DNA from 2 places in the Mesorhizobium sp. M0028 genome. Region 1 is predicted to be linked to the other one. Evidence: riboswitches for the same ligand, from Rfam matches in the RefSeq annotation. Region 1 holds a riboswitch; the other holds the start of a gene.
What was found. A riboswitch is a leader RNA that binds a small molecule or an ion and turns the genes downstream of it on or off. The one in region 1 is predicted to bind thiamine pyrophosphate.
Positions count from the first base shown of each region.

Region 1 (15,801 bases):
TCATGATCGGAGCGTAATAAAATATCGGTCGATCGGAGTCCCGAGGCATGCCCACCCTTGATCAGCAGGGCCTGAGGGCCGGCGGCCAACAGTCTTTGTCCTTGTCGGAGCGCATCGTCCTCATCCACTGCCAGTTCGGAGCCAATAAGGTGCGCCAGTTCGGGAAGGTTGGGCGTGACAAGGCAGCAAAGCGGCATCAGATCGCGCTTCATGACAGCGATAGCGGCTGCCTGTAAGAGCGCCCGGCCTGAGGTGGAGGCCAGCACTGGATCGAGTACTGCCGGCACCTGTCGATTTTCGCGCAGTACGGCGGCAACCGCAGCGATGGTCTCGGCTGTTCCGAGCATGCCGATCTTGATTGCCGCCACTTCGTTGGCCTGCAGCGCGGCGCGCATCTGATCAGCCACCAGGCTTGGTGGCGAATGAAGGATTTCCAGTACGGCGTCGTGCGTTTGCACTGTGAGCGCGGTGACAGCGAGGCAGGTGCGCACGCCAATGGAAGAGATCGTCTCGATATCGCGTGCAATTCCAGCCCCACCGCTGGAGTCTGATCCGCCGACCACGAGCACATGCGGTTCTCGCCTCAGCGCCATGGCTTTGTCTTTTCGATCCATTCTCGCGTGCGCGCTTCGGGATCGGCATTCAAGGTGATGTCGGTGACCACCGCGGCGCTGTCCGCACCAGCCTCGAAGACACCGTCGAGCCGGTCGGGGTTGAGGCCGCCGATGGAGACCAATGGGATCGGCGCCACCCGATGCTTCCACTCGCTGATCCGCTCGAGCCCTTGCGGCGCCCATTTCATCTGCTTCAGGACGGTGGGATAGATGGGGCCGAGCGCGATATAGTCGGGCTCGGCAGCGATGGCCGTTTCCAGTTCGAGATGATCGTGCGTGCTGAGCCCAAGCTTCAATCCGGGGTACTTAATCGCCAGCAGGTCGGCCGCAGCCAAATCCTCTTGGCCGAGATGGACGAAGTCGCAGCCTTCCTCAATGGCGAGCCGCCAATGGTCGTTGACGATCAGTTGGCAACCATGGACCGCGCAGACGCCGTTCGCGCGGCGGATTTCCGTCCGCAACGTGGCCTCGTCCCTATCCTTGATGCGCAACTGAACCAGCTTGACGCCAAGCGGCACCAGCCGTTCGATCCAGGCGGCGCTGTCGACGATCAGGTAGAAGGGGTCGAGCTTCATGAAAAAACTGCCCTGCCAATTGTCGGCGTCGACGGCACGGCGACGTCCTGCGGTTCGAGCATTCCCGAGTTGAAAGCTTCACGACCGGCCTCGACCGCCTTGCCGAACGCACGCGCCATGCCGACCGGATCGGCCGCCTTGGCGACTGCGGTGTTCAGGAGTACGGCGTCAAAGCCGAGCTCCATGACGGTTGCCGCGTGCGACGGCCGTCCGAGCCCCGCATCCACGATCAGCGGAACGCCTGGGAAATGTGCGCGCATCGAGCGCAGCGCCGGAATGTTGATCGGCCCGAGGGCGGAACCGATCGGTGCACACCACGGCATCAGAACCTGGCAGCCCGCCTCCAGCAGTCGCTCGGCGACGACAAGATCGTCGGTGGTATAGGGGAATACATCAAAACCGTCCTCGCACAGGATGCGGGCGGCCTCGACCAGCCCGAACACGTCCGGCTGCAGCGTGTCGTGGTTGCCGATCACTTCGAGCTTGATCCAGTTGGTGCCGAAAACTTCGCGCGCCATCTTCGCGGTCGTGACCGCTTCCTTGACGGAGTGGCAGCCGGCAGTGTTGGGCAGGATTCTGACGCCGAGCGAGCGGATCAACGACCAGAATTGTTCGCCGGCCCTGCCGCCTGCCATCTCACGGCGTAACGAGACGGTTACCGCCGAAGCGCCCGACGCCTTGACGGCCTCGGCAAGGATGGCCGGCGATGGATATTGAGCGGTGCCGAGAAGCAGGCGGGAGGCAAGCGACGTTCCGAGAAGATCGAACATGGCCTAGCCTCCCTGCATCGGTGAGAGGATTTCGATCCGGTCGCCGTCGCTCAACCGGAATTCCGCCCGGTTGGCTTTGTGCACGAGTTCGCTGTTGACGGCCGTTGCCAGCCAATCGCCTTCATAGTCGAGCGCCGCAAGCAGCTCGGCCAGCGTGGTGGCTGCAACCTCATGCACTTTGCCGTTGACCGTCAGTTTCATGAGCAAGCTCCTTCGTTCCGTCTTGATGGAAGACCAGGTCGGCCGCCTGGCGCGCCATGGCAGGGGCGAGAAGAAAGCCATGGCGATAAAGCCCGTTGACTGCGACGGTGCTTCCATGTGCCTCGACACGCGGCAGATTGTCGGGAAAAGCAGGACGGACGCCGACACCGGTTTCAACGATCCCGGCCTCGCCGAATGCCGGATGGAGGGCATAGGCGGCACCCAGAAGCTCCATCATCGAACGCACCGTGGCCGGCTCGGCGGACCCGCTCTCGATCATGGTCGCACCGACCATGAAACACTGGCCGGTGCGCGGCACCACATAGAGCGGAAAGCGCGGATGAAGCAGCCGGACCGGGCGCGACAGCGAGATGTCGGGCGTGCGCAGGATCAGCATTTCGCCGCGAACGCCACGTAGCCGGTCATCGATGGCTGCCATTCCCGTGCAGTCGATCTGATGATCGAAACCAAAAACATGCCAGACCTCGGTGCCGAAGTGAAACTCGACACCCATGGCTGCGAGCTTGTCATGAAGCGCTGCCATCGCCTGACGCGGGTCGAGATGCGCCTCGTCGGAGAAGAGCAATCCGCGCCGGAAGCGGCCGGCGAGGTCGGGCTCCAGGAGCGCAATTTCGTCTTCATCGACACGCCGATGGCCCGAGGTGCGGCTGGCGAAGCGGTCGATCTCGCCCGTATCGCGCGGCGCGGCCACGACCAGCGTTCCGGCCCGCGTCACCTGGCCGGGGGTTGCGGCATCCCACCAGTCGGCGGCACCGCGCCCGAGATCCAGCACCGGCTGCTCGGCGCTTTCGCGCTCGCACCATGGCGCCAACATGCCGCCGGCGAACCACGACGCATTGCCCCCAAGGCCAGGCCTTGTCTCGGCAACGGAAACCGCCGCGCCGCGTGCGGCGAGCTCGAAGGCGGCGGTGAGGCCGGCAACGCCGGCCCCTTTGACCAGCACCTTCATGATGGCTCACGTGGCTGAGGTATGAGCGGTGCGCCGGTCTCGTCCGCCGGCAGGTAGAGATCGCCGCCCTCGCGGTATTTCGCCGCCATCGCCGCCATGCCCTCCTTCTGCGCTTCGGTGCGGATGTCGTGGGAAATTCGCATCGAGCAGAATTTCGGCCCGCACATCGAGCAGAAATGCGCCAGCTTGTGCGCCTCCTTGGGCAAGGTCTGATCGTGGAAGGACCGCGCGGTTTCGGGATCGAGCGACAGGTTGAACTGGTCCTCCCAGCGGAATTCGAAGCGCGCGCGGGAAAGGGCATCATCCCTGACTTTCGCCGCCGGATGACCTTTTGCCAGGTCGGCGGCATGGGCGGCTATCTTGTAGGTGATCACGCCGATCTTGACGTCGTTGCGATCGGGAAGGCCGAGATGCTCCTTGGGCGTGACGTAGCAGAGCATGGCGGTGCCGAACCAACCGATCATCGCCGCGCCGATGCCGGAGGTGATGTGGTCGTAGCCCGGCGCGATGTCGGTCGTCAGCGGCCCAAGCGTATAGAACGGCGCCTCGCCGCAGACGGCGAGCTGCTTGTCCATGTTCTCCTTGACCTTGTGCATCGGCACGTGGCCGGGGCCTTCGATCATTACCTGGCAATCCTTCGCCCAGGCGATCTGTGTCAGCTCGCCGAGCGTCTCCAGCTCGGCGAATTGTGCTGCGTCATTGGCGTCGGCGATCGAGCCAGGACGAAGGCCGTCGCCCAGCGAAAAGGACACGTCATAGGCGCGGCAAATGTCGCAGATCTCGGCGAAATGTTCGTAGAGGAAGCTTTCCCGGTGATGATGCAGGCACCATTTGGCCACGATCGAGCCACCGCGCGAGACGATGCCAGTGACCCGGTCAACGGTCAGCGGGATGTAGTGCAGCCGCACGCCCGCATGGATGGTGAAATAGTCGACGCCCTGTTCGGCCTGTTCGATCAGCATGTCGCGGTAGACCTCCCAGGTCAGGTCCTCGGCGATGCCGCCGACCTTTTCGAGCGCCTGATAGAGCGGCACCGTGCCGATCGGAACCGGCGCGTTGCGGACGATCCAGTCGCGGATGTTGTGGATGTTGCGGCCGGTCGACAGGTCCATCACCGTGTCTGCGCCCCAGCGGATCGCCCACACCATTTTTTCGACCTCTTCAGCCATCGACGATGTGACGGCGGAGTTGCCGATGTTGGCGTTGATCTTGACCAGGAAATTGCGACCGATGATCATCGGCTCGCTCTCGGGATGGTTGATGTTGGCGGGAATGATTGCGCGTCCGCGCGCCACCTCATCACGCACGAAATCCGGCGTGACGAAATCGGGCAGTGTCGCGCCGAAAGCCTCGCCGTCGCGCTCAAGCTTGCCGTGCAGGATCTCGCGACCAAGGTTCTCGCGGATGGCGGCGAACTCCATTTCGGGTGTGATGATGCCGGCGCGCGCATAGGCAAGCTGCGTCACCGCCTTGCCTGCTTTGGCTCTGAGCGGTTGATGGCGAATGGGAAATTCCGGCGTCAGGCGTTCGCCCGTCGCGAATCCGTTGTCCTCCGGCCGGACATGGCGGCCGTCATAGGCCTCGACATCGCCGCGCGCCGTAATCCATTCGTGGCGAAGCCGTGCAAGGCCATTTTCGATGCTGGTTTCGACAGTCGGGTCTGTATAGGGGCCGGACGGATCGTAGACGGTGACGGGCGGTTCGCCGGCCGTCGGATGGACGGAGATTTCGCGCATCGGCACCCTGATCTGCGGGTGGATGGCACCGGGCTTGTGGATTTTTCGTGAGGCGGGCAGCGGTCCCGTCGAGACGGCGGGGGTGAGGGCATTCATCTTGAGGCTCCTTTGCTCGTTGCATTGGAGACCCAGTTCTGTGCCGGGAGGATGAAAAGACGCTTCTGTCGACCTGCCGAAACAGGACCTCGGGCGTAAACTCCCGCAAGCGCTTGCACCGTCCCTACGCCAGTATGAACTGGATCAGGTTCAACGGGTCACTGCGCCGCGAATGCCAGCAGTATCTCAGCCCCTTGCCGGGACTCCCCTGGTGAATGCGTGAGGTTGGACGGGACGGCTCCGGTTTGTCAAGCGCGTTCTGGCCGCGGCTGATCGGCGGCCGGTCAGACCGTGCGGAAAAAATCGTGCATGTCTCGGCGACAAGTCAAGCCTCGGAGATGAAGGCAGGGACAAGGGAATTACAAACCGTCGGACTAAAAATCGATCCTGATGATCACACCTTCAATGGGCACCAAAGGTTTGCGCGTAGATCGCCTCGATTCTTCCTGCCTCGTCACTGGTCAGCGTGGCGAATTCCTTTTCGCGCGCGCGGTTCGATAGATGTCCATCATTCTGGTGAAGAAAACGGAAGAGCAGATCGGTCAACCGCTCGGGCATGTCAATAAAGGCGTCCACCTGCTGCCGGAACTGATCGTAGCGCTGCAGAAATGCGGTTTCCTCGGGAAGGTCCCGTTCGATCGTCCGCTGAACGCAGGCATAGAGGAATTCGGCGTGCGGGGTTGCATCGAAGAACCGGTAGAAATCACCGGTGTCATTCAGCACCCGGACGTTGAATTGCGGCGTCGGTTCCCATTCCACCAATGGCAGAAGGCGCTGCGAATAGCTCTCGAGCACGCCCCTGTACTCGTTGATCTGGTCCAGGATCGCGGCCGAGACGGGAAAGACCACTCCCGGCGGATTGAAGCCGCGCATGGCAAGGACGTGGTGGATTAGGTAGCGGTGAATGCGGCCGTTTCCGTCCTCGAACGGGTGAATGTAGACAAAGCCGAAGGCGAGGATTGCGGCGGCTACGACTGCATCAAGGTTTTGCGCGGGGCCCTGATCGAACGCCGCCATTCCATCGATTAGCCGCGGCAGGTCCTCGGGCCGAGCGCTGATGTGATCGGGCAAGGGCGTGCCGTTGTCTCGGTCATGCTCACCGACGAAACCTCCTTCTTTTCGGAAGCCAAGTCTTGCGAAACGGGCGTCGCCAAGTACAATTCTTTGCAGACGCAGCAGCTCATCGCGATCGATCGGCCAGCGGCCGGCTTCGCCGATGGCGCGGCCCCAGCGCTGGATGCGATCTTGCGGCGGGCGCTCGCCCTCGATCGCATAGCTTGATCGCGAGTCTTTGAGCAAAAGAAAGGCGGCGGTCCGAGCAAGAAGGTCGCGCGGCACGTCCGCTACGATTGCCTCCGCGCGCCGCGGTAGTTCAAGGCCGATGAATTTTTCGAGAATCTTGGTGCGGAACACCAGAGGGCAGAACTCACGCGTGCCGGGGAGATTGTCCCTTACGCGGTAGCGCGAAGCGGTCTTGTCGGGTCCGGGCCACTGCAGCTCGGGATCGACAACCGGAATGTATCGTCCGGCCGCCGCGTCCGGCAGATCGATACGGGCGCCCCTCAGCCATTCATATAAAAACCAGATGCGGCGGGCATAACTGCCGGTCGGGCTTTCACGGACCAGCGCCTCGATCGGCGTGGGACCGGTCACTTGGAACAGCCGCTTGAGGACGGCAAGGTCCAGTCCCTCGTACTTGAGCGCAAAGGTCAGGTGGCCTTCGAGGGTAGGATTTGGGGCGTGGCGGGGGGTCATGATCCGCCAGCCATCCCGTTCGGTAATGCGATGATGCTCGCCCGTGGCGAACAACCTACGGGGCAAGGGCACGGCGAGCCTGTAGGCTCCGACCAGGGCGCTGTACCCGGCCGGGGTCGCCGTTTCAGGAAGGCGGATTTCCTGAAAAACGGTAACAGGACCTGAAAATTGGTGCTCTTGCACCGGAGGCATGAAAAGCGAATCCTTTCATCGAATTTTGGTTCAGCTGGGCCAACACCTGTGAAAAATGATCCTATTCCATGAAAATTGATGCCACAAGACAAATTTTCCGAAAACCGATTCTAAACGGTGCTGGAGTCATCAAGCAAGAACTCCGCCACCGGCTCAAGGAAGCGACTTCATGACAAAAAGGTGAGTCCAGGAACCGCCATTCGCCCGTCTCTTAGTCACGAGGCCGGCACGGATGGCCCGCCTTACGTCGAGCCGGATTGCTCGAGGAGAACCGCGCCGTTCGGGGCTCACTCATAGAGCGCTCCGGCGCGCGATCCCGATTTGATAGCCGCGATCACGCTCGCGACTGATCTTGGTGACGTGGCGGCGTCGGAGTAGAAAACTGATGCAGGATCTCGGTGGCGTCGTGTGTGTGTGTGTGTGACCTGAAGTGAGTTCTCTGCGGTTATGGGGGACGGCACGCAGCGCGCGCGTCTTCTCGGCAAACAGATCGACGAAGCGGCACCGAAGGGAAGTTCCTGGCATTCATTCTCGCCATCGCTGCCCCAATTTGCCGACCGGACTGCCGATCGATCTCGCCCAATACTTTGCGCGCGCAAGGGCCGAAGTTGAACTGGGTGGCACCTGCTCATTCGGGAGCTAACTCATGCTTGGCGCGCTAGCCCGAGAGAGCTGTGCCTGATCGAATGCGTGAAATCGTAGCTCGGGTGGAGAGGCTGACACGGTCATCTGTCACCCGCCTTCGGGCTGTAACGGAAAGCGCGACATCGTCTCCAATGCTCGTTCCCCACGTCGAGGGCCCAGCGGCTTGGCTGCGGGGGGACTGTCAGCTAGTGGCCGCTGGGCCTTGACGACCAGCGAGCGTAAGAGGAGGCCCTGCGCTGGCTGACGAAAACTTGCGAGCAAAGCCACGGAAAAGCATCATTCGAACGAACTCTTTCGTCGAGACGAGGAGGGCAGTGAGGCGGTAGCCGCCGCTTTGAAGCTCTCCGGCAGCTGCTACGCTGGTCGTTCAGAGGGTCGCAGCTGCGCTTGCGCCGTCATATCAGATAAGTCTAATATAATCCGCGCCTAGCCATCGAACGCCGCGGCGCCCTCGGGTCGGCGCTATTCATCGGGTCGGCATGTCGGGTACGCAAGGGAGGACGAAATGAGACTGGTTCAGTCATTTGCATTTGCTGCTGTGCTGCTTCTTTCGTCTGCATTGTCTGCGGCCGCCCACTCGGCTCGTGAGGACATCGAAGCGGCGTTGGTAAAATTCATGGACGCCTTCAACAGCGGAAACGCAGCAGCGGTAGGTCAAATGTATACCGACGATGCCGCTCTGCTGCCACCCGACGGCAAACGCGTCGATGACCGCAAGGGCGTGGAAGAATTCTGGCAGGGCGCAATCAAGGCCGGGATGAAGAATCTCACCCTGAAGGCGCTGGAAGTGGAAGGGAGCGGGAATCTCGCCTACGAAGTTGGCGCATTTACGCTCAGTGTGCCGAGCAAAGGCGGTGCCCCTTCCACCGTTGCGGGCAAGTACATTGTCGTTTGGAAAAAAGGGGGCGACGGGACATGGCGCCTGCATCGGGACATCTGGAACTTAGGTGCGGCCCAATAGATTCCGCGATCCGTGAGGCCGGCGCGGCTTGCAACAGTTCCAACGAAAGTCCATGGCAATAGTTGATGTGACTGAATTGATTAACAAAATTGAACAGACTTGATGGGTCTGCTCATCGAGTCGGCTCTGGATCTATCGCGCTACCGATCAGGGAGGCGGTAAGATTCGAGCTCAGCAGAACGGCTGACCACCACTTGCCGGGACTAGAGTGTTCTCCGGCTCGGCGCGCCGCTGAGGACTCTTGTTCATTTGGTCATGCGCAATCCGTGGTTCTCCAAGAACCCGTCCATCTCGTCAAATGCCATCTGAGCCGAGACAACTAACTATCATTGGGCAAGTAGCGGCTCAACGGCTCCAGAAGAAAGCAGCCCCCCTATGCTCGTTCAACATTCGAGATCGCATCGGGCAAGTCTTTCCACGTGCGGGTACGCCATGCTGCTTCGACCGCCCCTTTTTTCTTGCGGATTTAGGAATTCGAGCTTTTCGGTTGTTCCGATCATCCATTTGGGAAACGACCGATGCCGGCAAGCAAGGTTTTATGGGGCCAGATACTCACCGCCTTTCTGATCGTCGTCGCGACAACATGGGGAGCAACACAGTGGACGGCAGGGCGGCTCGACTTTCAAAGCCAACTCGGTCCGCCGTGGTTCGAATTGGCTGGACACCCCGTTTATCCGCCGCCAGCCTTTTTCTGGTGGTGGTTTTTCTACGACGCCTACGCGCCGAACGTCTTCCTGGAGGGCGCGGCGATTGCGGCGAGCGGAAGCCTCATGGCTATCGTCGCAGCGATCGGGACGTCGCTGTGGCGGGCGCGCGAGGGAAAGGATACCACGACTTACGGCTCGGCGCGCTGGGCGACGCGAGACGAAATCAAGGCCGCTGGGATGATCGGTCAGGATGGGGTGATCCTGGGTATGTTGGGCCGACACTATCTACGCCACGACGGTCCGGAACACGTGCTATGTTTCGCACCGACCCGAAGCGGCAAAGGCGTCGGCCTGGTCGTGCCGTCACTACTGACCTGGCCGGGTTCGGCAATCGTCCACGACATCAAAGGCGAAAACTGGGAACTGACGGCCGGATGGCGGGCCCGTTTCGGCCAGGTGCTTCTGTTCGACCCGACCAATGCTGGATCCGCAGCCTACAATCCTCTGCTGGAGGTGCGACGGGGCGAGTGGGAAGTTCGAGATGTGCAGAACGTGGCGGATGTCCTGGTCGACCCAGAAGGCACATTGGAACGCCGCAACCACTGGGAGAAGACCAGCCATGCGTTGCTGGTCGGCGCAATACTGCACGTGCTCTATGCGGAGAAAGACAAGACCCTCGCAGGCGTGGCGAACTTCCTTTCTGATCCAGAGCGGCCAATCGAGGCAACGCTGCGCGCCATGATGCTGACGCGGCATTTGGGTGATGCAGGCCCGCATCCCGTCGTGGCGTCGGCTGCTCGGGAACTGCTTAACAAGTCCGAGAACGAGCGTTCCGGCGTGCTCTCGACGGCCATGAGTTTTCTGGGCCTCTACCGCGATCCAGTTGTGGCCAAGGTGACGTCATACTGTGACTGGCGGATCGCAGACCTTGTCGAGGAGGCACGGCCGACGACGCTCTATCTGGTCGTGCCGCCATCGGACATCAGTCGCACAAAGCCGCTGATGCGACTCGTGCTTAACCAGATCGGCCGCAGGCTCGCCGAAAATCTTCACGCGAAGGATCACCGGCAGCGTCTTTTGATGCTGCTGGACGAGTTTCCCGCGCTCGGCAGGCTCGATTTCTTCGAAAGCGCGCTGGCCTTCATGGCCGGGTATGGCATCAAGTCGTTCCTGATTGCACAATCGCTCAATCAGATCGAGAAGGCCTACGGACCGAACAATTCCATCCTCGACAATTGTCATGTGCGGGTGAGCTTCGCCACGAATGACGAGAGGACGGCCAAGCGCGTCTCAGACTCTCTGGGGACCGCGACCGAGTTGCGCGCCATGAAAAACTATGCGGGGCACAGATTGTCGCCCTGGCTCGGGCATCTGATGGTCTCGCGGCAGGAAACGGCGCGTGCACTGATGACGCCGGGCGAGATCATGCAGCTGCCCCCGACCGAGGCGATCATTATGATCTCGGGCCAGTTCCCAATCCGTGCGACGAAGGCACGCTACTTTGCCGACCCGCGTCTTGCCGAGCGTGTCTTGCCGCCGCCAAGGACCGGAGGGACAATGCAGAACGCTCGCTCTGAGGACTGGACCGACACGACACTTCTTGCTGAGCCGGAAGGCAAATCTCGCAAGCTGAGGCTTGCCAGGGATCAGCAGGACGAGGATCCGGCCAATGGCGGCATTCGCCGCCAGCCCGAGCTTCCCGAACACGAAGACATCGCGCCGGAACGAACGCCACGCTGCGACGATGAGTTCGACCTCGACAGGGACGAGCCCGATGATGACGCCGTTCGTCGCCGCAGTGTCGATCAAGCCATGAGACGCGCAGCTCGTCAGGCCGCCCTTGACCCCAATGATGGCATTGAGCTTTGAGCGCATGAAGAACGCCAAGAAAAGACGTCTGTCTGCCTATCTCGACCCTGACGTAATGAGGGCACTGGCAGATTACGCTGGGCGGCGCGAGGTCTCGCTGTCACTGGTCGCCGAGGCTGCGCTCGCGTCGTTCCTGTCGCCGGACGCCGAAGAACGAAAGCAAGCGGCGATCACTCGCCGCCTCGACCAGATCGATCGACGCGTGCAGCGGGTCGAGCGTGACGTCGGAATTGCTATTGAGACGCTAGCATTGTTCGTCCGGTTTTGGCTCAACTCGACTCCAGCCTTGCCGGAATCGGCGCAAGCGGAGGCGCGTGCCAAGGGCTTGCAGCGCTACGACAATTTCGTCGATGCGCTCGGTCGCCGGCTCAGCAAAGGACCAAGGCTCAGGCAGGAGATAGCCGACGATGTTCCGCCAGCGCCGCCGGCAACTGGATGAGCTGCCGGCAAGACAGGCGCTTCAAAAGCCCAACCCCGGTGCCCGATTGCGGAGCTATTTTGCGCAGCTGATACCCATCAGATCACCTTTCATCGGAGCGGCGGACCTCGGCATTCGTCTCCACAGTCGATCTCGGCTAGCAGTGTGCCTTGCCGGATTGGAGTTCTTTCGACCGCGCATGCTTGGTTGAATTCGAGCCTCGCCGCCCCGAGGAACAGGTTCTTGCCCGCGCCGTACCAAAGATTGATAATCACTTTGAAACTGCCCGGTGGCACGGTATCGCTGCCGAACCGGACATCAGGTCTTTCCTTGGCGCAATAACTTTGAAACAAATCCTGCTGGCAGGCGTTCCAGCATAGCGGGCGGGTTTCCGGAGGACCCAATGCCCGACGAATACAATGACATCGTCATCCCCCAAGACCACGACGCATTGCCACTTCGGGAGGAGGAGTATTTCGTCGTCTGCCCGGCGTGCGGCCAGGCATTCGACATCAGGTGTATGGCAGAGGCGCTTCATCACAACGAGCTGGGCCATCAGCCCTACGACCTCGACTCGTAGTCGCCGGCGTTGCCGTCGGGTCAGCTTACAACGAATCCCTGTCGCGAGGGCGTAGCTTTGCCGGCACGCTGTGTCGTGACAGACACCTTGCAGGCTTTCAGCGACGACTTGATTGCCGTTGCGGTTGTTGTCGATGTGGCCGTGGCTGTCACCGACCGGTTGTTAACCCAGGGGAGGGCGCTTACTCCACCGCAACCATGTCGTCCAGTTCCGTCGCGACGCACCGAAGCAGACTTTTTGCGGGCATCGGTGGCGGGACGAACATGTGATCTCCATAATGGATACGAGCCGGCGCCCATCGCGTCTGACCGGCGACCAAGCGCTCGCTGCAGAGAAAAGTTCCCGTCGAGCGGGATGCCGCGTTGCCTTCACACGGGATGTGCTGGTCGTCTCCTTCCACAGCGCACACGTGCCACGCGTCCTGGACGGGCGCGCCGCCTGTTGCCGAGAGCGACGATCGCGAATGCGAAGATCTGACTTGCTTCACCGGTAATCCGAAAGCGCCAGGAACGCGCTACGCTGGGCGCCTGCCCTAGCGTCGAGCTCCCATTTATCCGTTCGTCCGCTCCATATCCGACTGGACAGCGCGGCACCCTTGGGCTGTTCAAAGGCGCTTGCATCTTCCCCGCGCCGACACCGGCTGTTGTCTCGCCGGAGCGTTAACCCGTTGGAGCCCGGCGGGGCTTTCTCAGCCTAGTGATCGCCGACTTATCGACAGTAATCACCCCGCCGCAGTCAATGCGCACAGTGAGTTTGTTCCCTCCGCAATCGATGCGGGTGACGTCCCCAACAAGAACCACTCGGTCGCCGGCCCGGACTTTCGGTGGCGGATCAATCGTATAAGGATGGTCATACGAAGGAATGCTCACCCTGGCGCGCCCGCTGGGGAGAATCGCGATGACGATACCTGCTAGCGCAACCTCATCGCCGACCTCAAATTCACCAGGCATGTTAACGTGCAGCATGGTGTTCCTCCCGATGCTTTCCTAATTCACGCTTTGCTAAATTAATGCCCGGCCAACCAGGTTGGTTGCTTGCAATCGGCTTCGTACGGTTCCGCACAATTCCAAGCTGGGGTATGCACTCCCAGTTGGCCTCGGATCGGCCTTTGTGTGCGTCAAATTCTGCAGAAATGGTTTAACATTTCAGCGATGACCTTGGCGCGCTTGCCCAACCACGGTTAGCGGAGCGACGGACTTCCTCTCGGTCCGGCGATGGCCATAAAGGGTGCGTGGAGCGGAGGAACGCCGACGCCGGAAACAGGTATCGCGTGCTGTTCCCAAAGTGACGGCTCCCTCGGAGCGGAAGTTGAACACAGGCCCACCGTTAGGTCCGGCTTCCAAACGTCATAGAAGCCGCTTGACGGCTTTACCTGCCACGCTGGTTATTGGAGCCGAATAGTCAATGCGGGTGTCGTGCGCCTAAGCGCAAGTCAAATTCGTTTTCAGGCTCGGGATATTCAAGGCCAGCGGCGCTATCATCCGGTAATATTCAGCCAGGCCATATGTTGTTCGCTATCGTTGCACATGGGAGGCTCCGATCGGGGGACATTTCAATCACAATGGCAACCGGACAGACGCTGGAAGCGCCGGGCCTGAAAGGCTAGAACGATGACACAAGCTTTGCCCTTCTTCGCGCCAAGCTTCGAGCTTTTTGGCGAGCGATCCTGAGCTCGGGCAGCGTTGGCTGCCACCAGCCTCGTTGCCGTTCCGCTAACTCGGCAGCACGCCGAGCGGGCCATGTTCTAATCAATTCAGCCAACGTCGCCGGACGCCATCTGCCCCAGACATGGTCGACGTCCGCCTCGATCAAATGCGGATAGAACGCTGCTAATTCCGAGGCGTCTACGAGTTCACCCGAAATGTCTGTGAAGACGACGATGCCGTATTGCTCCGTCGCCACGGTAAGGCCAAGCCGGGGTAAATCGTCAGCAGGCAATGGATAGCGACGTCGCCTGCGTTCGGCATACCGCAATCTAGCGGCTTTATCTTCCTCGGAGTCTTTGGACGCTTCCCGTCGCCGTTTCCTCTCGTCCGGTTCTGCGCGGCCTGCGGCCCTTTCGATGCTTGGCCAATGGCGCCTCAACTCCTCGTATGAGCGGAAAGGCACCCTCCAGGCCCGCAGTTCGTCGTCCCAGCTCGCCCATGGAACGGCTCGCAGTTCCTCGAGGACCGTCCGCGAATATGGCGTGCGGATGCGCAGGTCGTCCGCGATTTCCAGATACCGGCTCGACAGGGGATCGAAGGCGAAGGCATCCCGTCCCTTGCTGTCATCATATGCTACTCGTAGATCCGCCTCTTGCGCCATCCAGCGCTGGACGCGCCGCGCGGCAGTCTTTCCCGGCACGAACCAGCTTCTGCGCTCGTCACTCCACCTGGCGCGCGGGAATGCCTGTCGAAACCGCTCAACCGCCGCGCGATCGTACGGAAAGCGCGCTTCGGCACCAGGAGCTGGCTGCGGTGCACCAGGGGCGTCGGATTTTTTCATCAGATTGCAAAGCACAGCACTGCTCTCAAACAACGCGGTGCAGCTCATTTGGGTCCAAGAACACCAGAACGTACGGTCAGAGCCGCAAGGGGAAGCCAATGAGGCGATCGGTGAAACTGCTCAACGCGCCCGGCGTGGCGAAACCTTCGCCGCGCCGGATCGTTATTCTGCTCCAGGAGAGGTCCACTCATGCCCAGACGAGATGCAGAAAACCCAACGGCCAGACGGCCAACTAGCCCTCGTTCGCGTCCCCTGAAAGGCGAGGAGACGGAAGTGAACCACATCGTCGAAACGCAAAGTGTGTCGCCAGCCCAAGCGCGAGAGCTTGTGCGGCGCCACGGAAACGATTGGCGTAAGATCGATGAAGCCGCCAAGTCTTATAAGGACGACAGCTAAGCACTTCAGGCCGGGCGGGGAAAGGGGGCATTGTCACGGCAATCCGCGGGTGCGATGGAGCGGATCGGCTTGAGGTGAGAATGACCACCGTCGCAACCTTCAACGTAAAGGGCGTCGTCAACTGCCCAATGACTGCATACGAATTGTTTGCCTCCATGAATTAAAGACGCCGGACGAGAAGTTCCTTTGGGTGCCCGCAACGATACCAGGTATCCTCGGCGGCGATCAACGAGGAGAACGGCATTCGGACGGATTGGTGATAAGGCATCGACGACTCTGAGCATTTGGGACACCGTAGGCCCTGACCAGGACGAATTGCTTCGCGCAGTCGGCGATGCTGACTACGAGACAGCGAAGATAGACAGGAAGAACCAAGAGAAATTGAGGCGCAACGACAGCAAAACAGCAATGAGAATGAGCCCAGCCAAGGGCAGCCACCATAGTCCCGGTCGGATGCCGCCATGTCCAGAACTCTGATCGTCGTTGGTTTGATCATAGTTGCCATAGGCCTATTGTGGCCTTGGGTGTCTCGGATCGGTCTGGGCAGATTGCCCGGTGACATCGTGATCCAACGTGAGAACTTCACGTTTTATGTTCCGATCGGCACCGGGATTCTGATCAGCATCGTGCTTTCGTTTGTTCTGTGGCTACTCAACCGATAGCGAGGACGGCGAGCCCGCGTCGCCGGAGGATAAGAACGACGCGGGCCGATCGAAGATATCCGATCTGGCAGCAAAAATATGAGGGAAAGAGTTGCTGCGTGGGCAGAACTTTCCCTGCGCGCCGGTGTTCCATCGCGTGAGTAAAAAAGCCCGCCGCACAGGTTGGTGCGGCGGGGGCGATCAAGCGCTGTTGCACCGGGCGGGGGCTCGGGGTCGGCATGCCCTGT
Region 1 is NZ_JAMYVG010000004.1:287,916-303,716, forward strand. Features, by position in the region: gene NKJ93_RS11815 (hydroxymethylpyrimidine/phosphomethylpyrimidine kinase) at 1-593, opposite strand, end outside; gene NKJ93_RS11820 (thiamine phosphate synthase) at 584-1,189, opposite strand; gene NKJ93_RS11825 (thiazole synthase) at 1,186-1,959, opposite strand; gene thiS (sulfur carrier protein ThiS) at 1,963-2,160, opposite strand; gene thiO (glycine oxidase ThiO) at 2,129-3,130, opposite strand; gene thiC (phosphomethylpyrimidine synthase ThiC) at 3,127-4,962, opposite strand; TPP riboswitch at 5,066-5,182, opposite strand; gene NKJ93_RS11845 (Fic family protein) at 5,365-6,909, opposite strand; gene NKJ93_RS11850 (YybH family protein) at 8,060-8,515, shown strand; gene NKJ93_RS11855 (conjugal transfer protein TraG) at 9,034-11,031, shown strand; gene NKJ93_RS11860 (CopG family transcriptional regulator) at 11,036-11,470, shown strand; gene NKJ93_RS11865 (hypothetical protein) at 11,853-12,029, shown strand; gene NKJ93_RS11870 (hypothetical protein) at 12,689-12,994, opposite strand; gene NKJ93_RS11875 (hypothetical protein) at 13,632-14,516, opposite strand; gene NKJ93_RS11880 (DUF2905 domain-containing protein) at 15,374-15,574, shown strand.

Region 2 (15,801 bases), on a different contig from region 1:
CGGTCGTCCAGCCTGGTGCCGCCGCGCTGCGCCAGCATATCGGAATAGCCGCCGGCATATTCGATCCAGCGGCCGTCGCCATCCGGCGCGATGATGCTGGTCACCGTGCGGTCGAGGAAATCGCGATCGTGGCTGACCAGGATCACCGTGCCGGCAAAGCCGGCGACCAGTTCCTGCAGCAGCTCCAGCGTCTCCATGTCGAGATCGTTGGTCGGCTCGTCGAGCACAAGCAGGTTTGCCGGCCGCGCCAAAACGCGGGCGAGGATCAGCCGTGCCCGCTCGCCGCCCGAAAGCTCGCGCACCGGCGTGCGCGCCTGTTCCGGCTTGAACAGGAAGTTCTTCATGTAGGACACGACGTGGCGCTGCTCGCCATTGATGACAAGGTTCTCGCCGCGTCCGTCGGTGAGATACTGCGCCAGTGTCTCCTGCGGATCGACGGCCTCGCGCTTCTGGTCGAGCGTGGCGATCTCCAGGTTGGTGCCGAGCCGCACCGTGCCTGCGTCCGGCTTCAATTCGCCGGTCAGCATCTTCAATAGCGTCGTCTTGCCGGCGCCGTTCGGCCCGACCAGACCGACGCGATCGCCGCGCTGGATGCGTGTCGAGAATCCCTTGACCAGGGTCAGATCGCCAAAGCTCTTCTCGATGTTCTTGGCCTCAATCACCAGCTTGCCGGATTCGGCGGCGTCGCTGGCTGTCATCGTCGCCGCACCCTCGGCGCCACGATGACCGCGAAAGCGCTGGCGCATGGTCTGCAACTCACCGAGCCGGCGCATGTTGCGCTTGCGCCTTGCCGTCACGCCATAGCGCAGCCAGTGCTCCTCGCGCACGATCTGGCGGCCGAGCTTGTGCTGCTCGCGCTCTTCCTCCTCCAACACCGTGTCGCGCCATTCCTCGAAATAGGCAAAGCCCTTATCGAGACGGCGGGTCTGGCCGCGGTCGAGCCAAATTGTGGCGCGTGACACGCGTTCGAGAAAACGGCGGTCATGCGAGATGACGACCAGGGCCGAGGAGGTGCGGGCAAGCTCCTCCTCCAGCCATTCGATAACCGAAAGGTCAAGATGATTGGTCGGTTCATCGAGGAGAAGAATGTCGGGCTCGGGCGCCATGACGCGGGCGAGTGCCGCGCGCCGCGTCTCGCCCCCGGAGAGGTCGTTCGGCCGTTCCTCGCCGGTCAGGCCGAGATGCTCTATCAGATAGGTGGCGCGGTAGGGATCATCGGCGGGCCCGAGCCCCGCCTCGACATAGGCGCGAACGGTCGCAAAACCGTCCATGTCGGGCATTTGCGGCAAATAGCGCACCGTCGCCGAAGGCTGGCGGAAGACTTCGCCGTCCTGCGGTTCGATCAGCCCGGCAGCGATCTTGAGGAGCGTCGACTTGCCAGAGCCGTTGCGCCCGACCAGGGCGATCTTGTCGCCAGCTGACGCCGTCAGGGCGGCACCGTCGAGCAGCGGCGCGCCGCCAAAGGTCAGCTTTATCCCGTCGAGATTGAGAAGCGGCGGCGCCATGTCAGCTTTCAGGTAGGGAAAAAGGATGCGCGAGCAGCAGCGCGCGGCCGCTGGCCAGCGCGATTTCCAGCCGGCCCTTGACCTCGTTGGAAATGGTCAGCGACGAGCCGAAGGCAACCTCGACATGGGCGAGCGGCCATTTGGCGCCGGTGACTGTCAGGCCGGCGAGATCCGAAAAGCCGAGCACCGAAAACAGCGTACCGTCGACATAATCGAAGCCAGTCTTTCCAGGCAGCAAAGGAATGCCTTCCTGTGCGCCGCTGGTCAAAAGCACTTCCGTTCCGCCTTCCGCCAGCCGGACGCTGAGCGCCAAATGCAGGAAGATGTGGTCGGTGCGTTTGCCGCCGAAGGCGCCTGCGAGCACAAGGCTGGTCGCACCGCGTTCGAGCGCGGCGGCGATAGCGAGTTCACCGTCGGTCTTGTCCTTTTCGGCGGGAAACACCTGCCGTGGCACGGCGGCCAGATCCTCCGGCAAATCGGCAGGCACGGAATCGAAATCGCCGACCCAGAGTTCCGGCATCAGGCCCAGCATAAGGGCATGGCCGATACCGGCATCGGCAGCGATGACGCGGGAGCCTTCGACCTGGCGGTCGAGCAGCGGCGTGCGGATGAGATCGCCGCCAAGCAGGATGGTGAATGTGCTCATATCTCGTGGCCCTTACCAGCCCTGCCCCGGAAACGGAAGATGAAACGGCAGATGAAACAGGACGCCGCGCTTTGGATGCCCGGCAAACTTCCGCTTGCGCAGCACTTCGGCCGGGCCTATGTGTCGAAACGCTCTAACGGGGTGCCGGACGCGATCTTCGCGGACCGGCTGAGAGGCAAGACTGCCAACCCGCTGAACCTGATCCGGTTTGTACCGGCGGAGGGATTAGACGTTTCGGACAGCCCGACGCCTCAATTCCTTTCAACGCGAACGAAGGAGGCGCCGATGCGCAGTTTTTTCCACTCTCTTGCCTCGATTATCCTGCTTGCGGCATCCGCGCTTGCCCTACCGGGGCAGGCATCGGCACAGGATAAGCTGACCGTCTATACCTATGAAAGCTTCACCGCCGATTGGGGTCCGGGACCGGCGGTGAAGAAGGCCTTCGAGGCCGAGTGCACCTGCGTCGTCGAATTCGTCTCGGTCGCCGACGGCGTGGCACTGCTCAACCGTGTGAAGCTGGAAGGGGCCGCGACCAAGGCCGATATCGTGCTTGGCCTCGATACCAATTTGACGGCGGACGCCAAGGCAACCGGCCTGTTTTCGCCGCATGGCGCCGTGACGGACGTCAGTGTGCCGGGTGGCTGGAGCGACGATATCTTCGTGCCGTTCGACTATGGCTATTTCGCTATCGTCTACGATAGCGAAAAACTGAAGAGCCCGCCGAAGAGCCTCAGGGAATTGGTCGAGGGCGATGCCGGCGACAAGATCGTCATCCAGGATCCGCGCACCTCGACGCCGGGCCTTGGCCTGCTGTTGTGGGTCAAGTCGGTCTATGGCGACAAGGCTCCGGAAGCCTGGGCCAAACTCAAGGCAAAGGTGCTGACGGTGACGCCGGGCTGGAGCGAGGCCTACGGCCTGTTCACCAAGGGTGAGGCGCCGATGGTGCTGTCCTATACCACTTCGCCAGCCTACCACATGGTTGCCGAAAACACCTCGCGCTACCAGGCGGCGTCCTTCGAGGAAGGCGAATATCTGCAGATCGAGGTCGCTGGGATCACCACCAAGGGCGCGAAGAACCCGCTGGCGGAAAAGTTCATCGCCTTCATGACCGGGCCGAAATTCCAGGATCTCATTCCCGAAACCAACTGGATGTTCCCGGCCGGCAAGACCGACAAGCCGCTCAATCCGGCGTTCGACAAGCTCGTCAAACCGACCAAAACCTTGCTGTTCAGCTCGGAAGAGGTCGCCGCAAATCGCAAGGCCTGGGTCGACGAGTGGCTGGCGGTGATGAGCAAGTAGCTCGGATTGAAAGATGATCGCCCTACGGCGCCCCCCTCTGTCCTGCCGGACATCTCCCCTACAAGGAGGGAGATTGGCCGTCATGCCGGCTTTCGCCAATCTCCGACATTGCCGGAATGAGCGGAGCGCTGAACCTGCCAATCTCTCCCCATGTGGGGGAGATGTCCGGCAGGACAGAGGGGCGCGCGAAGGAACGCAATCCTCGCTAAGAATCTCGAATCTGGTGGTCTAGCGTGCAACGCGCGCCATCATCGGATACCCGCGTCGCTGCCGGTATCGTCGCGCTCGCCGCCATCGCGCTGCTGATCGGCGGGGCATTCGCCGGGCTCGTCGTCGAAGCCATGCGCGACCTGTCGGGCGCCGCCTCCGCCTTTGATTCCTATCTCCTCCGTGTTGCGCGCTTCACGCTCTGGCAGGCTCTGTTGTCGACCCTGCTCTCCGTCGCACCGGCGCTGTTCGTCGCGCGCGCGCTGTCGCGGCATCCACAGTTTTTCGGGCGAGGCTTTGTCCTGCAGCTTTTCGCCGTGCCGCTGGCGCTGCCGGCCATTGTTGCCGCACTCGGTGTCTTGGCACTCTATGGCCGCGCCGGGTATTTCGCCGGCTTGCTCGGTGCGATTGGCGGCCAGAACTGGCCCGGCATCTATGGCCTATCGGGTATTCTCGTCGCCCACGTCTTTTTCAACCTGCCGCTGGCAACGCGACTGTTCCTGGAAGCGTTGCAGACGGTGCCGGCTAACCAATGGCGGCTGGCGAGCCAGCTTGGCATGGGTGCTGCGCCGGCCTTCCGGCTGATCGAATGGCCGGCGTTGCGTGCGGCCCTGCCGGGCGTTGCCGGGCTCGTTTTCATGCTGTGCATCACCTCCTTCACCATCGTGCTTACGCTCGGCGGCGGGCCGCGCGCGACGACGCTGGAGGTTGCCATATACCAGGCGCTGCGTTTCGACTTCGACCCGGCGCGGGCGGTGACGCTGACCTTGTTGCAGATTGCCCTGACCTTCGTCGTCGTGCTGGCACTAACGCGGCTTGGCGCCAATATGACCGGCGACGCCAATCTGCCGGTAGCCCCGCGCCGGTATTTTTCAGCCGGTGCGGCCGAGACCGTGCTGAACGCACTGGTGATCGGGCTGGCACTGCTGTTTGTCGCCGGACCGATGGCGGCTACGCTGTCGGCCGGGCTTGGCGCCGATCTCGGCCGCCTGGCCGGCGAGAGCGCGGTGCGGCAAGCGACGGCGACCAGTGCCGTGCTCTCCCTCCTATCGGCGCTGCTCTCCTTGGCGTTGTCGCTGTCGCTGGTTATGGCGCGCCGGGCGCTGGCGCTCACCCGGCGGACCGGCAGGCGGACGCTGCTCGAACACCTGGCCGACACCGGTGCGGGGTTCGTCCTGGTGGTGCCGCCCATCGTCATCGGTGCCGGCTGGTTCCTGCTCCTGCGCAGCGTCAGCGATGTCTTTGCGATCGCCCCTGTCATGGTGGTTGTGGTCAATGCGGTGATGGCGATGCCGTTCGCCATCCGCGCCATCCGCCCCGCCTATGACGCGGCGAGCGAACGCCACGAACGGCTCTGTGCACAGCTTGGCATCTCGGGCTGGAACCGGTTGCGTCTGGTCGACTGGCCGTCGCTGCGGCGGCCGCTCGCCACCGGCTTCGCCTTCGCCATGGCGCTGTCGCTCGGTGATCTCGGCGTCATTGCGCTGTTCGGCAGCGATTCCGTGCAGACATTGCCCTATCTGTTGCTGGCGCGCATGGGCAGCTACCGCACCGAGGATGCGGCCGGCCTGGCGCTGCTGCTCGGCCTTGTCTGCCTGGCGCTTGTGCTGACCGCGGACTGGCTGGGAAGGAGGGAGAAATCATGATGCCGATCAGCCCGGAACGGTCGATTTCGGTCGAAAAAGGCGCGGCCGTGCGGCTCGATAATGTCTCGTTCAGCTATGGTGAAACGCCGCTTATATTCGATGTCGATTTCCCGGCGTCGGAAATCACCGCCATCATGGGGCCGAGCGGTTCGGGAAAGTCGACGCTGCTCAATCTGGTGGCCGGTTTCGAGGCGCCGCGGTCAGGCCGCGTGCTCATCGGCGGCGCCGACGTCAGCACTGCGCCGCCATCAGCGCGGCCGGTGTCGATGGTGTTCCAGGAAAACAACCTGTTTGCCCATCTGTCCCTCGAGCAGAATGTCGGGCTCGGCCGCTCGCCTTCGCTCATGCTGAGCGAGGCTGACCGCGCCGCAATCGCCGCAGCGCTGAAGCGCGTCGGCCTTACCGGCAAGGAAAGCCGGCTGCCGCGCGAACTCTCCGGCGGTGAGCGGCAGCGCGTCGCGCTCGCTCGGGTCCTGGTGCGCGACCGGCCGGTGTTGTTGCTCGACGAGCCGTTCGCTTCGCTCGGACCGGCACTGCGCGACGACATGCTCGACCTGGTCGCCGACGTCCATTCGGAGCAGCGCATGACGGTGCTATTCGTCACGCACCAGCCGGACGATGCGCGCCGTATCGGGCAAAACATGGTTTTCCTGGATGGTGGCACGGTTGCCGCGACGGGCACTGCGGCCGATTTTTTCGTCGGGGCTGGACCGGAGGCATTCCGACGCTATATCGGCTCGGGTCCGTTTGCGGCTGGATCACGAGATGTTGCCCGGAAGCGGACATAATTTATGGTCAAACCGGCGGAAGGCGAAGCGGCGCTTGCTTGCCATGGTCGAGGTAGTGTGGCTAGGTCCGCCAGGAGCTGGTCCGGCTTAGACCGTGATTTGCCCTTGCTGCCTCGTATCTGTCGGACGCCGTAGCACTTGATTTTGCGCGTGATGCTTTCCGGAAATCGCGCCCGATTTTCGCGGTCACGTGCCAGGACTTGAAAGGAAGCCGATCTGCCGACCGGCATCGACAATCGGAGGGTGAAACCGCTGGCGCGCTTTCTGGCGCTGGCCGGTCTTGCCGTGGCGCTGGCAAGCTGCCAGATGTTCACGCCTCCCGACGTGCAGGAATCAGGCTTTCAGCCCTCAGACAAGCCGATCACGGTCGACAACGTCGCCGCCAACGGCAAGCTCGCCCAACTGGCGAAGGCGCAGCACCCGCGCATCCTCGCCACCTATGGCGGAGAATATTCCGACCCCAAGCTCGAGCGCATGGTGGCCAAGATCGTCGGCAGACTGACCGTAGTGTCGGCCAACCCGACCCAGACCTACCGCATCACCATCCTCAACTCGCCCAACGTCAATGCCTTCGCGCTGCCGGGCGGCTATCTCTACATCACCCGGGGCCTGCTTGCCTTGGCCAACGATTCAGCCGAGCTTGCCGCCGTCATTGCGCATGAAATGGGCCATGTTACGGCCAATCACGGCCTGCAGCGCCAGCAGCTGGAAGCCGAAGAGGGGTTGGCGACCAAGGTCGTTTCGGATGTGCTCGGCGACAACCCGACGGCCAAGGCGGCGCTGATCCGCGGCAAGCTGAGGCTGGCCCAGTTCTCGCGCAATCAGGAGCTGGAGGCCGACGCCATCGGCATCAAATCGATCGGCGAAGCCGGTTTCGATCCCTACGCCGCCGGCCGCTTCCTGCAATCGATGTCGGCCTATACCGATTTCCGCTCGATCAGCGGCGCCACCGACGCCAGCCTCGACTTCCTGGCGACGCACCCCAACACGCCGCAACGTATCGACCTCGCGCAGCGCCACGCCCGCCAATTCGGCGCGCCCGGTGTCGGATCGCGCGACCGCGATTCATTCCTTTCCGGCGTAGACGGGCTGCTTTACGGCGATACACCGGAGGAAGGCTATGTGCGCGGCGAAACTTTCCTGCATCCTGGCCTCGGCGTGTCGTTCTCGGTGCCCAATGGCTTCATCATCGACAATTCGGCAGCGGCGGTGACGGCGACAGGCCCGGGCGACATCGCCATCCGCTTCGACGGCGTTTCGATCGACAAGGGCCGCTCGTTGACCGACTACATCCGCAGCGGCTGGGTTGCCGGCCTCGACGACAGCAGCGTGCGCCAGGAGACGATCAACGGCAACGAAGCGGCAACCGCGCATGCTGGCGCCGATGGCTGGCAATTCGATATTGCGGTGATCCGCGCCGGCGGCCAGGTCTACCGCTTGCTGACCGCGGCGCCTTCGGCCAGCACCTCGCTGAGCACGGTGGCGCGCTCGGTCAGCGGCTCGTTCCGCATCCTGAGTGCTGCCGAGAAGGCGGCGTTGAAGCCGCTGCGTATCCGCATCGTCACGGTGCAGCCCGGCCAGACAATGGGCTCCCTGGCCGCACAGATGGTCGGCGTCGACCGCAAGCTGGATTTGTTCAGGGTGCTCAACGCGCTGTCGCCGGGCGCCGCCGTTTCGGCCGGCGACAAGGTCAAGATCGTCACCGACAAATAGCAGCCGACGCGATTCAGGCTGCGAGAAATTCCGGGTTCTGCTTCACCAGCGCCGCCTTGAGCTTTTCCATGGCGCGCGCCTCGATCTGCCGGACACGTTCCTTGGAGATGCCGAGCGTCTCGCCGAGCGCTTCGAGCGTCGCGCCCTCGTCGCTCAGCCGGCGCTCCTCGATAATCCTGAGTTCTCGCGCATTGAGCGCGCCGAGCGCCGTCTTCAGCCAGACAGAGCGGCGTTCGACATCGATCGTGTCGCCGACGACCTCGTCGGGCAGCGGGTCATCCGAAACCAGGAACTCCATCCGCTCGGTTGCGCCCGCATCGTCGGCAAGCGGCGTGTTGAGCGAGCTGTCGGGTGCCGAAAGGCGGGAATCCATCATCGCCACATCGGCCTCGGAAACGCCGAGAGCCGCCGACACTTCGCGGTAAAGCGTGGCATTCGACGTCTGCTCGGCGCCGTTTGCCAGGCGGGCGCGTAGGCGCCGCAGGTTGAAGAACAGCGCCTTTTGCGCCGAGCTGGTGCCGCCGCGCACGATCGACCAGTTGCGCAGGATATAATCCTGCATCGAGGCGCGGATCCACCATGTCGCATAGGTCGAGAACCGCACCTCGCGCTCGGGCTCGAAACGGGCCGCGGCCTCCAGCAGCCCGACATGGCCTTCCTGGATCAGATCGCCCAGGGGAAGGCCGTAGTGGCGGAACCGCGACGCCATAGAAATGACCAGCCGCATATGGGCGACGGTGATGCGGTGCAGCGCGTGCTGGTCATTGTTCTCCTTCCAGCGCAGCGCCAGGAGATGCTCTTCGTCGCGCTCCAGGTAAGGGGCTTTCATCGCCGCGCGAACCATGGTCCGTCCTGCACTGTCTTGCATCATGCCGCGCTCCTGCTTCAGGCGTTGCGGTGCGATCGCTGAATCGTGAGTTGGCGCCGATGGTTGAAATGGCGGCGCCGCGCCCTACAACAGCCAAGAACGTGCGATGCGGGGGAATGTTCCCCCGGACTGTCATGCCGATTGCGCTGTTCCAGGCGATTCGCCATCGGCCTTGACTCAGCCGGGTGGCGCCGGGAGGTGTTGGTTGAGAATGGGATTTCAAGGGCGCGAGATTTTTGAAATTTAGTTTCTTATTTTGGCATCGCGCATCTGTCATTTTCCGGCACTCGCAACGACGCCGGACATCGGCCAAGGACGGGATCACAGAAAAATGAAATGGCTCAAATCGCTCATTATCGCCGGAACGCTGCAGGTTCTGGCAATCGCCGCCGGTCATGCCGGCGCCAATCTCGACCAGATCAAGCAGTCCGGCGTCTTCAAGGTCGGCACGGAAGGAACCTATGCGCCCTTCACCTATCATGATGCTTCCGGCGCGCTGGTCGGCTTCGACGTCGAGATCGCCCGGGCCATCGCCGAGCGCCTCGGCGTCAAAGCCCAGTTCCTCGAAGGCAAATGGGACGGGCTGATCGCCGGTCTCGACGCCAACCGCTACGATGCCGTCATCAACGAGGTCGGCATCACCGAGGCGCGCAAGGCCAAATATGATTTCTCCGATCCTTACATCGCCTCCAAGGCGGTGCTGATCGTGCGCGGCGACAACACCGACATCAAGGGTTTCGCCGATCTCAAGGGCAAGAAGGCGGCGCAGTCGCTGACCTCGAATTTCGGCAAGCTGGCTGAAACCAATGGCGCCGAGCTCGTCGGCACCGACGGCTTCGACCAGTCGATCCAGCTTCTTCTCACCGGCCGCGCCGACGCCACCATCAACGACAGCCTGTCCTTCCTCGACTTCAAGAAGCACAAGCCCGACGCCAATGTGAAGATTGCCGCGCAGGAAGAAAACGCCGACTATTCCGGCGTCATCGTGCGCAAGGGCGATCCGGAACTGGTGGCCGCCATCAATAAGGCGCTGGCCGACATCAAGGCCGACGGTACCTACCAGAAAATCGCCGATACCTATTTCGGCCAGGACGTTTCGAAGTAAACGGCTTTTCTCGCGTGGGCCGAATGCCGGCCCGCGTCGTTCATGTCGCGGCGAGCTGTCTTTGACGGCCCGCCGCTTTCGCGTGATATGAGCGACGGCAATCTGGCAAGGAGGAGGCTTCGTGCCGCACTGGCTGCAATTGATGCTGGAATCCCTGCCTACGCTGCTGTGGGCTGCACTGATCTTCACCGTGCCGTTGACGCTGCTGTCGTTTGCATTCGGTCTTGTCCTCGGCCTGGTCGTGGCGCTTGTCCGGCTGTTCGGTCCCAAACCGCTGGTCGCCGTGGTCCGCTTCTATGTCTGGATCTTCCGCGGCACGCCGCTTCTCGTGCAACTGTTCCTTATCTTCTACGGCCTGCCATCGGTCGGCATCCTGCTCGACGCCTTTCCGGCAGCACTGATCGGCTTTACCTTGAACATCGGCGCATATTCGTCGGAAATCATCCGCGCCGTCATTGGTTCGGTGCCGAAGGGCCAGTGGGAAGCGGCCTATTCGATCGGCATGACCTGGGCCCAGGCAATGCGGCGCACCATTCTTCCACAGGCGGGGCGCGTCGCCGTGCCGCCGCTGTCCAACACCTTCATCTCGCTGGTCAAGGATACATCGCTCGCCGCCGCCATTACCGTGCCCGAGATGTTCCAGGCGGCGCAGCGCATTGTCGCCACCACCTATGAGCCGCTGATCCTCTATGTCGAGGCAGCGGCTCTGTACCTGGTCATGAGCTCCGTGCTGTCGGCCTTGCAGGCCCGATTGGAAACGCGGCTTAACCGCTATGGTGGCTTCCTGGAGGCGCGTGCATGATCGGCCTCACCAACATCGAAAAGCGTTTCGGCGACAATTTGGTGCTGAAGGGTGTGACCGTCACTATCGAGGAAGGCAGTGTCACCGCGCTTGTCGGGCCATCGGGCGGCGGGAAAAGTACGCTTTTGCGCTGCATCAACCTGCTCGAACTGCCGACTTCAGGCACGGTGCGGATCGGCGACGATGCACTCGAATTCCACCCCGGCGGCAGGGTCTCGACCAGGGATATCCAGCGGCTGCGGCTGCAGACCGGCATGGTGTTCCAGAATTTCCAGCTGTTTCCGCATCGCACCGCGATCGAGAACATCATGGAGGGGCTGGTGACGGTGCTTAAATGGCCCAAGGAAAGGGCGCGCGAACGGGCGCTCGCCCTGCTCGAAAAGGTCGGCATGGCGCACAAGGCCGACGCCTGGCCGGCGACGCTGTCAGGCGGCCAGCAGCAGCGCGTGGCGATTGCCCGGGCGCTGGCGCCGTCGCCGAAAGTGCTGCTCTGCGACGAACCGACCTCGGCACTCGATCCGGAACTGGCGCAAGAGGTGGTCGACGTGCTCGGCAAGCTCGCCAGCGAGGGCACGACCATGGTGATGGCGACGCATGATCTGAGGCTCGCCTCCAAGATCGCGCGGGAAGTGGTGTTCCTCGATGCCGGCAACATCGTCGAACAAGGGCCGGCCGCGGTGCTGTTCAGCAACCCGGAGCGCCAGCGGACCAAGCGGTTCATCGCCACGCTGAAGCAGGAGGCGGAAAGGGAGGGCGGTGTCGAAGGTTAGATATGCATTCGCCGATCCCAAAAATAAAAACCCGGCGCGAGGCCGGGCTTTTCTGAATTCGAAGGCGAAAAGGCTCAGGCGGCCTCTTCCTGCTCGGCTTCCTCGTTGTCGGCCTTGGCGCCGCGCTTCGGGCCCTTGTTGAGGTTCACCTCGATAAGGCGCACCGCTTCGGTCTCCGACATGCGGTTGACGGCCGCGATCTCGCGGGCCATGCGGTCGAGGGCCGCCTCGTAGAGCTGGCGCTCGGAATAGGACTGCTCCGGCTGGTTGTCAGCGCGATAGAGGTCGCGCACCACTTCCGAGATCGAGATCAGATCGCCGGAGTTGATCTTGGCATCATATTCCTGGGCGCGGCGCGACCACATGGTGCGCTTGACGCGGGCCCGGCCCTGCACGACCTTCAGCGCGCGCTCGACATAATCCTCTTCCGACAGCTTGCGCATGCCGATCGAGGTCGCCTTGGCGACTGGCACCTTCAGGCGCATCTTGTCCTTCTGGAAGTCGATGACGAACAGTTCCAGCTTGTGGCCCGCGACTTCCTGCTCATCGATCGAGACGATCTGGCCGACACCATGCGCCGGATAGACGATGTACTCGCCGGTCTTGAAACCGTGGCGCGCTGCGGTGGACTTCTTCTGCGGGGTGATCGTTGCCATTACGCCCTGAACTCCTTGTTGTGGTACCGGCATCGTGCCGGCCCGAACTCGTGCGACCGGGGTGACCGGTCCTTAGCCACACAACGATGAACTCACCGGAAGGCCAGGACCGGCAAATCGCAACATTGCGACCGCCTGCCCCAGATCGCTCTGGTCCGGATTGAGAAATTCACCTTTCAGTGATTTGGGGCGTTTGCGCCATAAATCGACGTTGTGTCACCGGCATGTTGGGCTGATATAACACAAAAAGTCGGAAGAATCAAGGTTTTGCTGCACGCGCGAAGGCCATGCGCCATCGCCGCCTGTCAAGGCAGTTAATGTATCACGTCTGTTACGCCGCGTCAGGCTGCCGCAATCAGCGCTCTCGTTAATCGCCTTCGCCGGGCTCCGGGGAGAAATATTTCTCGAATTTGCCAGCTTCCCCGTCGAAGGATTTGGCGTCGGCCGGGGGCTCCTTCTTGGCGGTGATGTTGGGCCATTTATCGGCATATTCGGTGTTGATCTGCAGCCATTTGTCGAGGCCCGACTCGGTGTCGGGCTTGATCGCGTCGGCCGGGCATTCCGGTTCGCAGACGCCGCAGTCGATGCACTCGTCCGGGTGGATGACGAGCATGTTCTCACCTTCGTAGAAACAGTCGACCGGACAGACCTCGATGCAGTCCATGTATTTGCATTTTATGCAATTGTCGGTCACGACATAGGTCATTGGTCGGCTCCGGGACGTCCCATTTTGTTGGGCTTTTTTGGTGAGGTAACGCCTTTGTCCGCCGCTGGCAAGGGCAGCCCTTGCCAGCGGTGCCGGGGTTTCCGGAATGGAATTCCAGAGGCCCGGCAAAGCGGAAGTTCGACCTTGCTCAATCGTCGCCGAGCAGGTGGTCGGTCTGGCGGCGTTCCTTCTTCGTCGGGCGACCGCTGCCGGCCTCGCGCAACGGCGGCACCGCATCCGGAAGCGCCTCGCCCTTGGGCGCGGGGGGCGGCGACATGTCCTCGTAAAGCAGGCGGGCTTCTTCGGCCGGGCCGCGCCGTGCGCCGGTGCCAAGGACTTTCCAGACGAAGATCCGCCGCTCGAGCGTGATGGTCAAAACGTCACCCGGCCGGACCGTATCGGATGCCTGCGCTGCTTTGTCGCGATTGATGCGGACGCGTCCGGTGACGACCAGCTTGGCTGCCAGCGTGCGTGATTTTACCGCGCGCGAGAAGAACAGCCACTTGTCGATGCGCTGGCGGGCATCAGTGACCATCGGACGAACAGCTTACTTCTTCAGCTGGTCGCGCAACGCGGCGAGCTTGGCGAAGGGCGAGTCCGGATCGAAGCGGACCGGGCGTTCCTCACGCGGCTTTGGCTGGAAGGCGGGCTTTGCGCCTTGGGCGCCGCCTTTGCCGTCCTGCCGTCCAGCCTTCCAGTCGGGCCGGTTTTCGCGCCGGTCGAGGCGTTCGCCTTGCGGCTTGCCGGCGCGCTGCTCTGCCGCCTCGCCTTGCGGCTTGGGCTTGAACTTGCTGCGGTCGAAGCGTGGCTTGCCGGCGCCGTCGCGCTGATCGTGGCGCCCTTGACGGGCGGGCCGGTCGCCCGGCGTCGGTTGCCCGCCGGCATCTACCGGCGCATCGCTGCGGCCGTCCGGCGCAGCTTGACCATTGCGCGGGCGACTGTCCCGATGATTGTCCCGGGGGCGGTTGTCATGCTGGCGATGACGCGGGCGCTGGTCGAAACGACCCTGCCGCCACAACAGCACAGGTTTTGGCTCCTCGGCTTCTGGGGCAGCTTCGCCGGCGACGGCTTCCGCCGTTGCTGCAGGTTCGGCCGGCGATGCTTCCATAGTGTCGGAAACCGGCGGCTCTGCCGGTGCCGTAGCCTCAGTTTCCGCCCCAAGTTCCGTCCTTGGCTCAGCCGCTGGTTCTGCAGCCGCTTCGGCGGCGGGCTGGGTCTCTTGCGTGACTTCTGCCGCAGCTTCAGGGGCTGGAGCTTCCGGCTGGTCTTCCGCGACAGGCTCTGCCGCCGCTTCGGTCACGGCTTCGGCCGCCTCCGCAACAGGAGCCGCATCCGACACAGGCTCCGAAGCCTCCGCCGAAACCTCCGCCGGCGGCTCTGCCGCGGCAGCTGCTTCCGCCATCCTCGCCTGCTCGGCTCGCGTTGCCTCTTCCGCCGCCTGCTTTGCAGCGGCCGCTTCACGCGCGGCATTGTCCTGTGCTTCGAGCCGCGCCTTGACCTCGGCCGCCGGCTTGGCATCGGCGCGATAGCCGAGCCCCTTCAGGATTTCTTCCATGTCGTCGGCGGTGGCGCCGAGGATCGACATCATCGGCGGCGTCACCATGAAGGACTGACCGTCATAGGCGCCGTCGGGGCGAGGTCCGAGGCCCGGCTTCCAGTTGGTCGCCGGCCGGATCAGGTCGGCCAGCCGTTCGAGAATATCGACGCGTACAGCACGCCGGCCAAGATTGCGGTAGCCCGCCAGCTTGTAGAAAGTCTTGTCGAAGGTTGGATCGATGACCACCGAGGTGCGGCCGGAGGCCAGTGCGTGAACGACATCGCCGAAGCCGGGCTTGTCCTTGCCGTCGTTTCTCAGCGCCCACAGCAGCGTTATCAACCCGGCCGGCGCCGGCTTGATCAGCGCCGGCACGAAGACATGGTAGGCGCCGAAGCGCACGCCGAGACGGCGAAGCGCCGCGCGGCCCTCCTGGTCGAGCGACTTCATCTCGTCGGCGATGTCGCGACGGTTGATGAGGCCGAAATGCTCGACGAGCTGGAAAGCGATGCCGCGGCCGATGCCGGTGATCTGCTCGGCATTCTTGAGATCGACTAGCGGCTTCAGCAGGGATTCGATCTGGAAATTGACGAAGCGCTCGGCGCGCGCCGCAACCTTGTCGCGGGCCGGGCCGGTGAGTTGCTCGTCGGCGAGCAGAACGAGACGCGGCTTCAAAGCGTCTTCGCCAGCGACCAGCGTGCCGATCGGCGCGCCGATCCAGCGCAGCGTGCCATCCGAACCCAGCGCGATGTCGCCATTGGCCGAGGCGCCGAAGCGTTCGGCCCGCGCCTCGAACTCGGCGGCAAGCGCCTTCTGCGCCGCCGCCCGCACCGCCTTGGCGTCCTCGCCGCCGGCGCTCTGGTCGGCGGTGAAGCGGAAACCCTGCAACTCGCCGACGTGATGGCCTTCGACGAGGACGGTTCCGGTTGGGCTGATTTCGGCTTCAGGCATCGTGTTTTCTCTAAGGCGCCGCATGAGGACGGAAGTCCTGCGGTCTACAAAACGTTTCGTCAACCGCTCATGCAGCGCATCCGACAATCTGTCTTCGATTTCGCGCGTCTTTTCCTGCCAGTGTGCCCGATCGGCCAGCCAGCCGGGCCGGTTGGAAACGAAGGTCCATGTGCGGATCTGGGCAATCCTGTGCGATAGCGTGTCGATATCGCCTTCAGTGGTGTCGGCGCGGCGCACCTGCTCGGCCATGTAGTTCTCGTCGACATGGCCGTGCCTGGCAAGGTCCATGTAGATGGAGGCGATCAAGTCGGCGTGCTGGGCCGGCGCGATCTTCCTGTAGTCGGGCAGCGCGCAGGCTTCCCACAGCAGCGCCACCCGCCTGGCGTCGGTGGTGAGTGCCCGGATGTCCTCGTCGCGCGACAGATGCTCGAGCGCCTGCGCGTCCACGGCCGGCAGTGCGCGCGTCAGGCCTTCGACCGGGGCGTTGGTCTCGATCGAGCGCTTCAGCGCATCGAGGTTGGCGAAATCGAAATGCGCGGTACGCCACTGCAGCACTTTCACCGGATCGAAATCATGCGCCTCGATCTTCTTGACCAATTCCTCAT
Region 2 is NZ_JAMYVG010000002.1:396,576-412,376, forward strand. Features, by position in the region: gene NKJ93_RS06970 (ABC-F family ATP-binding cassette domain-containing protein) at 1-1,505, opposite strand, end outside; gene NKJ93_RS06975 (thiamine diphosphokinase) at 1,507-2,151, opposite strand; TPP riboswitch at 2,279-2,393, shown strand; gene thiB (thiamine ABC transporter substrate binding subunit) at 2,437-3,450, shown strand; gene thiP (thiamine/thiamine pyrophosphate ABC transporter permease) at 3,684-5,303, shown strand; gene thiQ (thiamine ABC transporter ATP-binding protein) at 5,300-6,091, shown strand; gene NKJ93_RS06995 (M48 family metalloprotease) at 6,335-7,804, shown strand; gene NKJ93_RS07000 (RNA polymerase factor sigma-32) at 7,818-8,675, opposite strand; gene NKJ93_RS07005 (amino acid ABC transporter substrate-binding protein) at 9,004-9,777, shown strand; gene NKJ93_RS07010 (ABC transporter permease subunit) at 9,899-10,579, shown strand; gene NKJ93_RS07015 (amino acid ABC transporter ATP-binding protein) at 10,576-11,349, shown strand; gene NKJ93_RS07020 (CarD family transcriptional regulator) at 11,424-12,005, opposite strand; gene fdxA (ferredoxin FdxA) at 12,373-12,711, opposite strand; gene NKJ93_RS07030 (RNA-binding S4 domain-containing protein) at 12,860-13,246, opposite strand; gene NKJ93_RS07035 (helicase-related protein) at 13,259-15,801, opposite strand, start outside.
Region 2: linked by a shared signal. The riboswitch ahead of thiB (thiamine ABC transporter substrate binding subunit) and the one ahead of thiC (phosphomethylpyrimidine synthase ThiC) in region 1 are both predicted to bind thiamine pyrophosphate.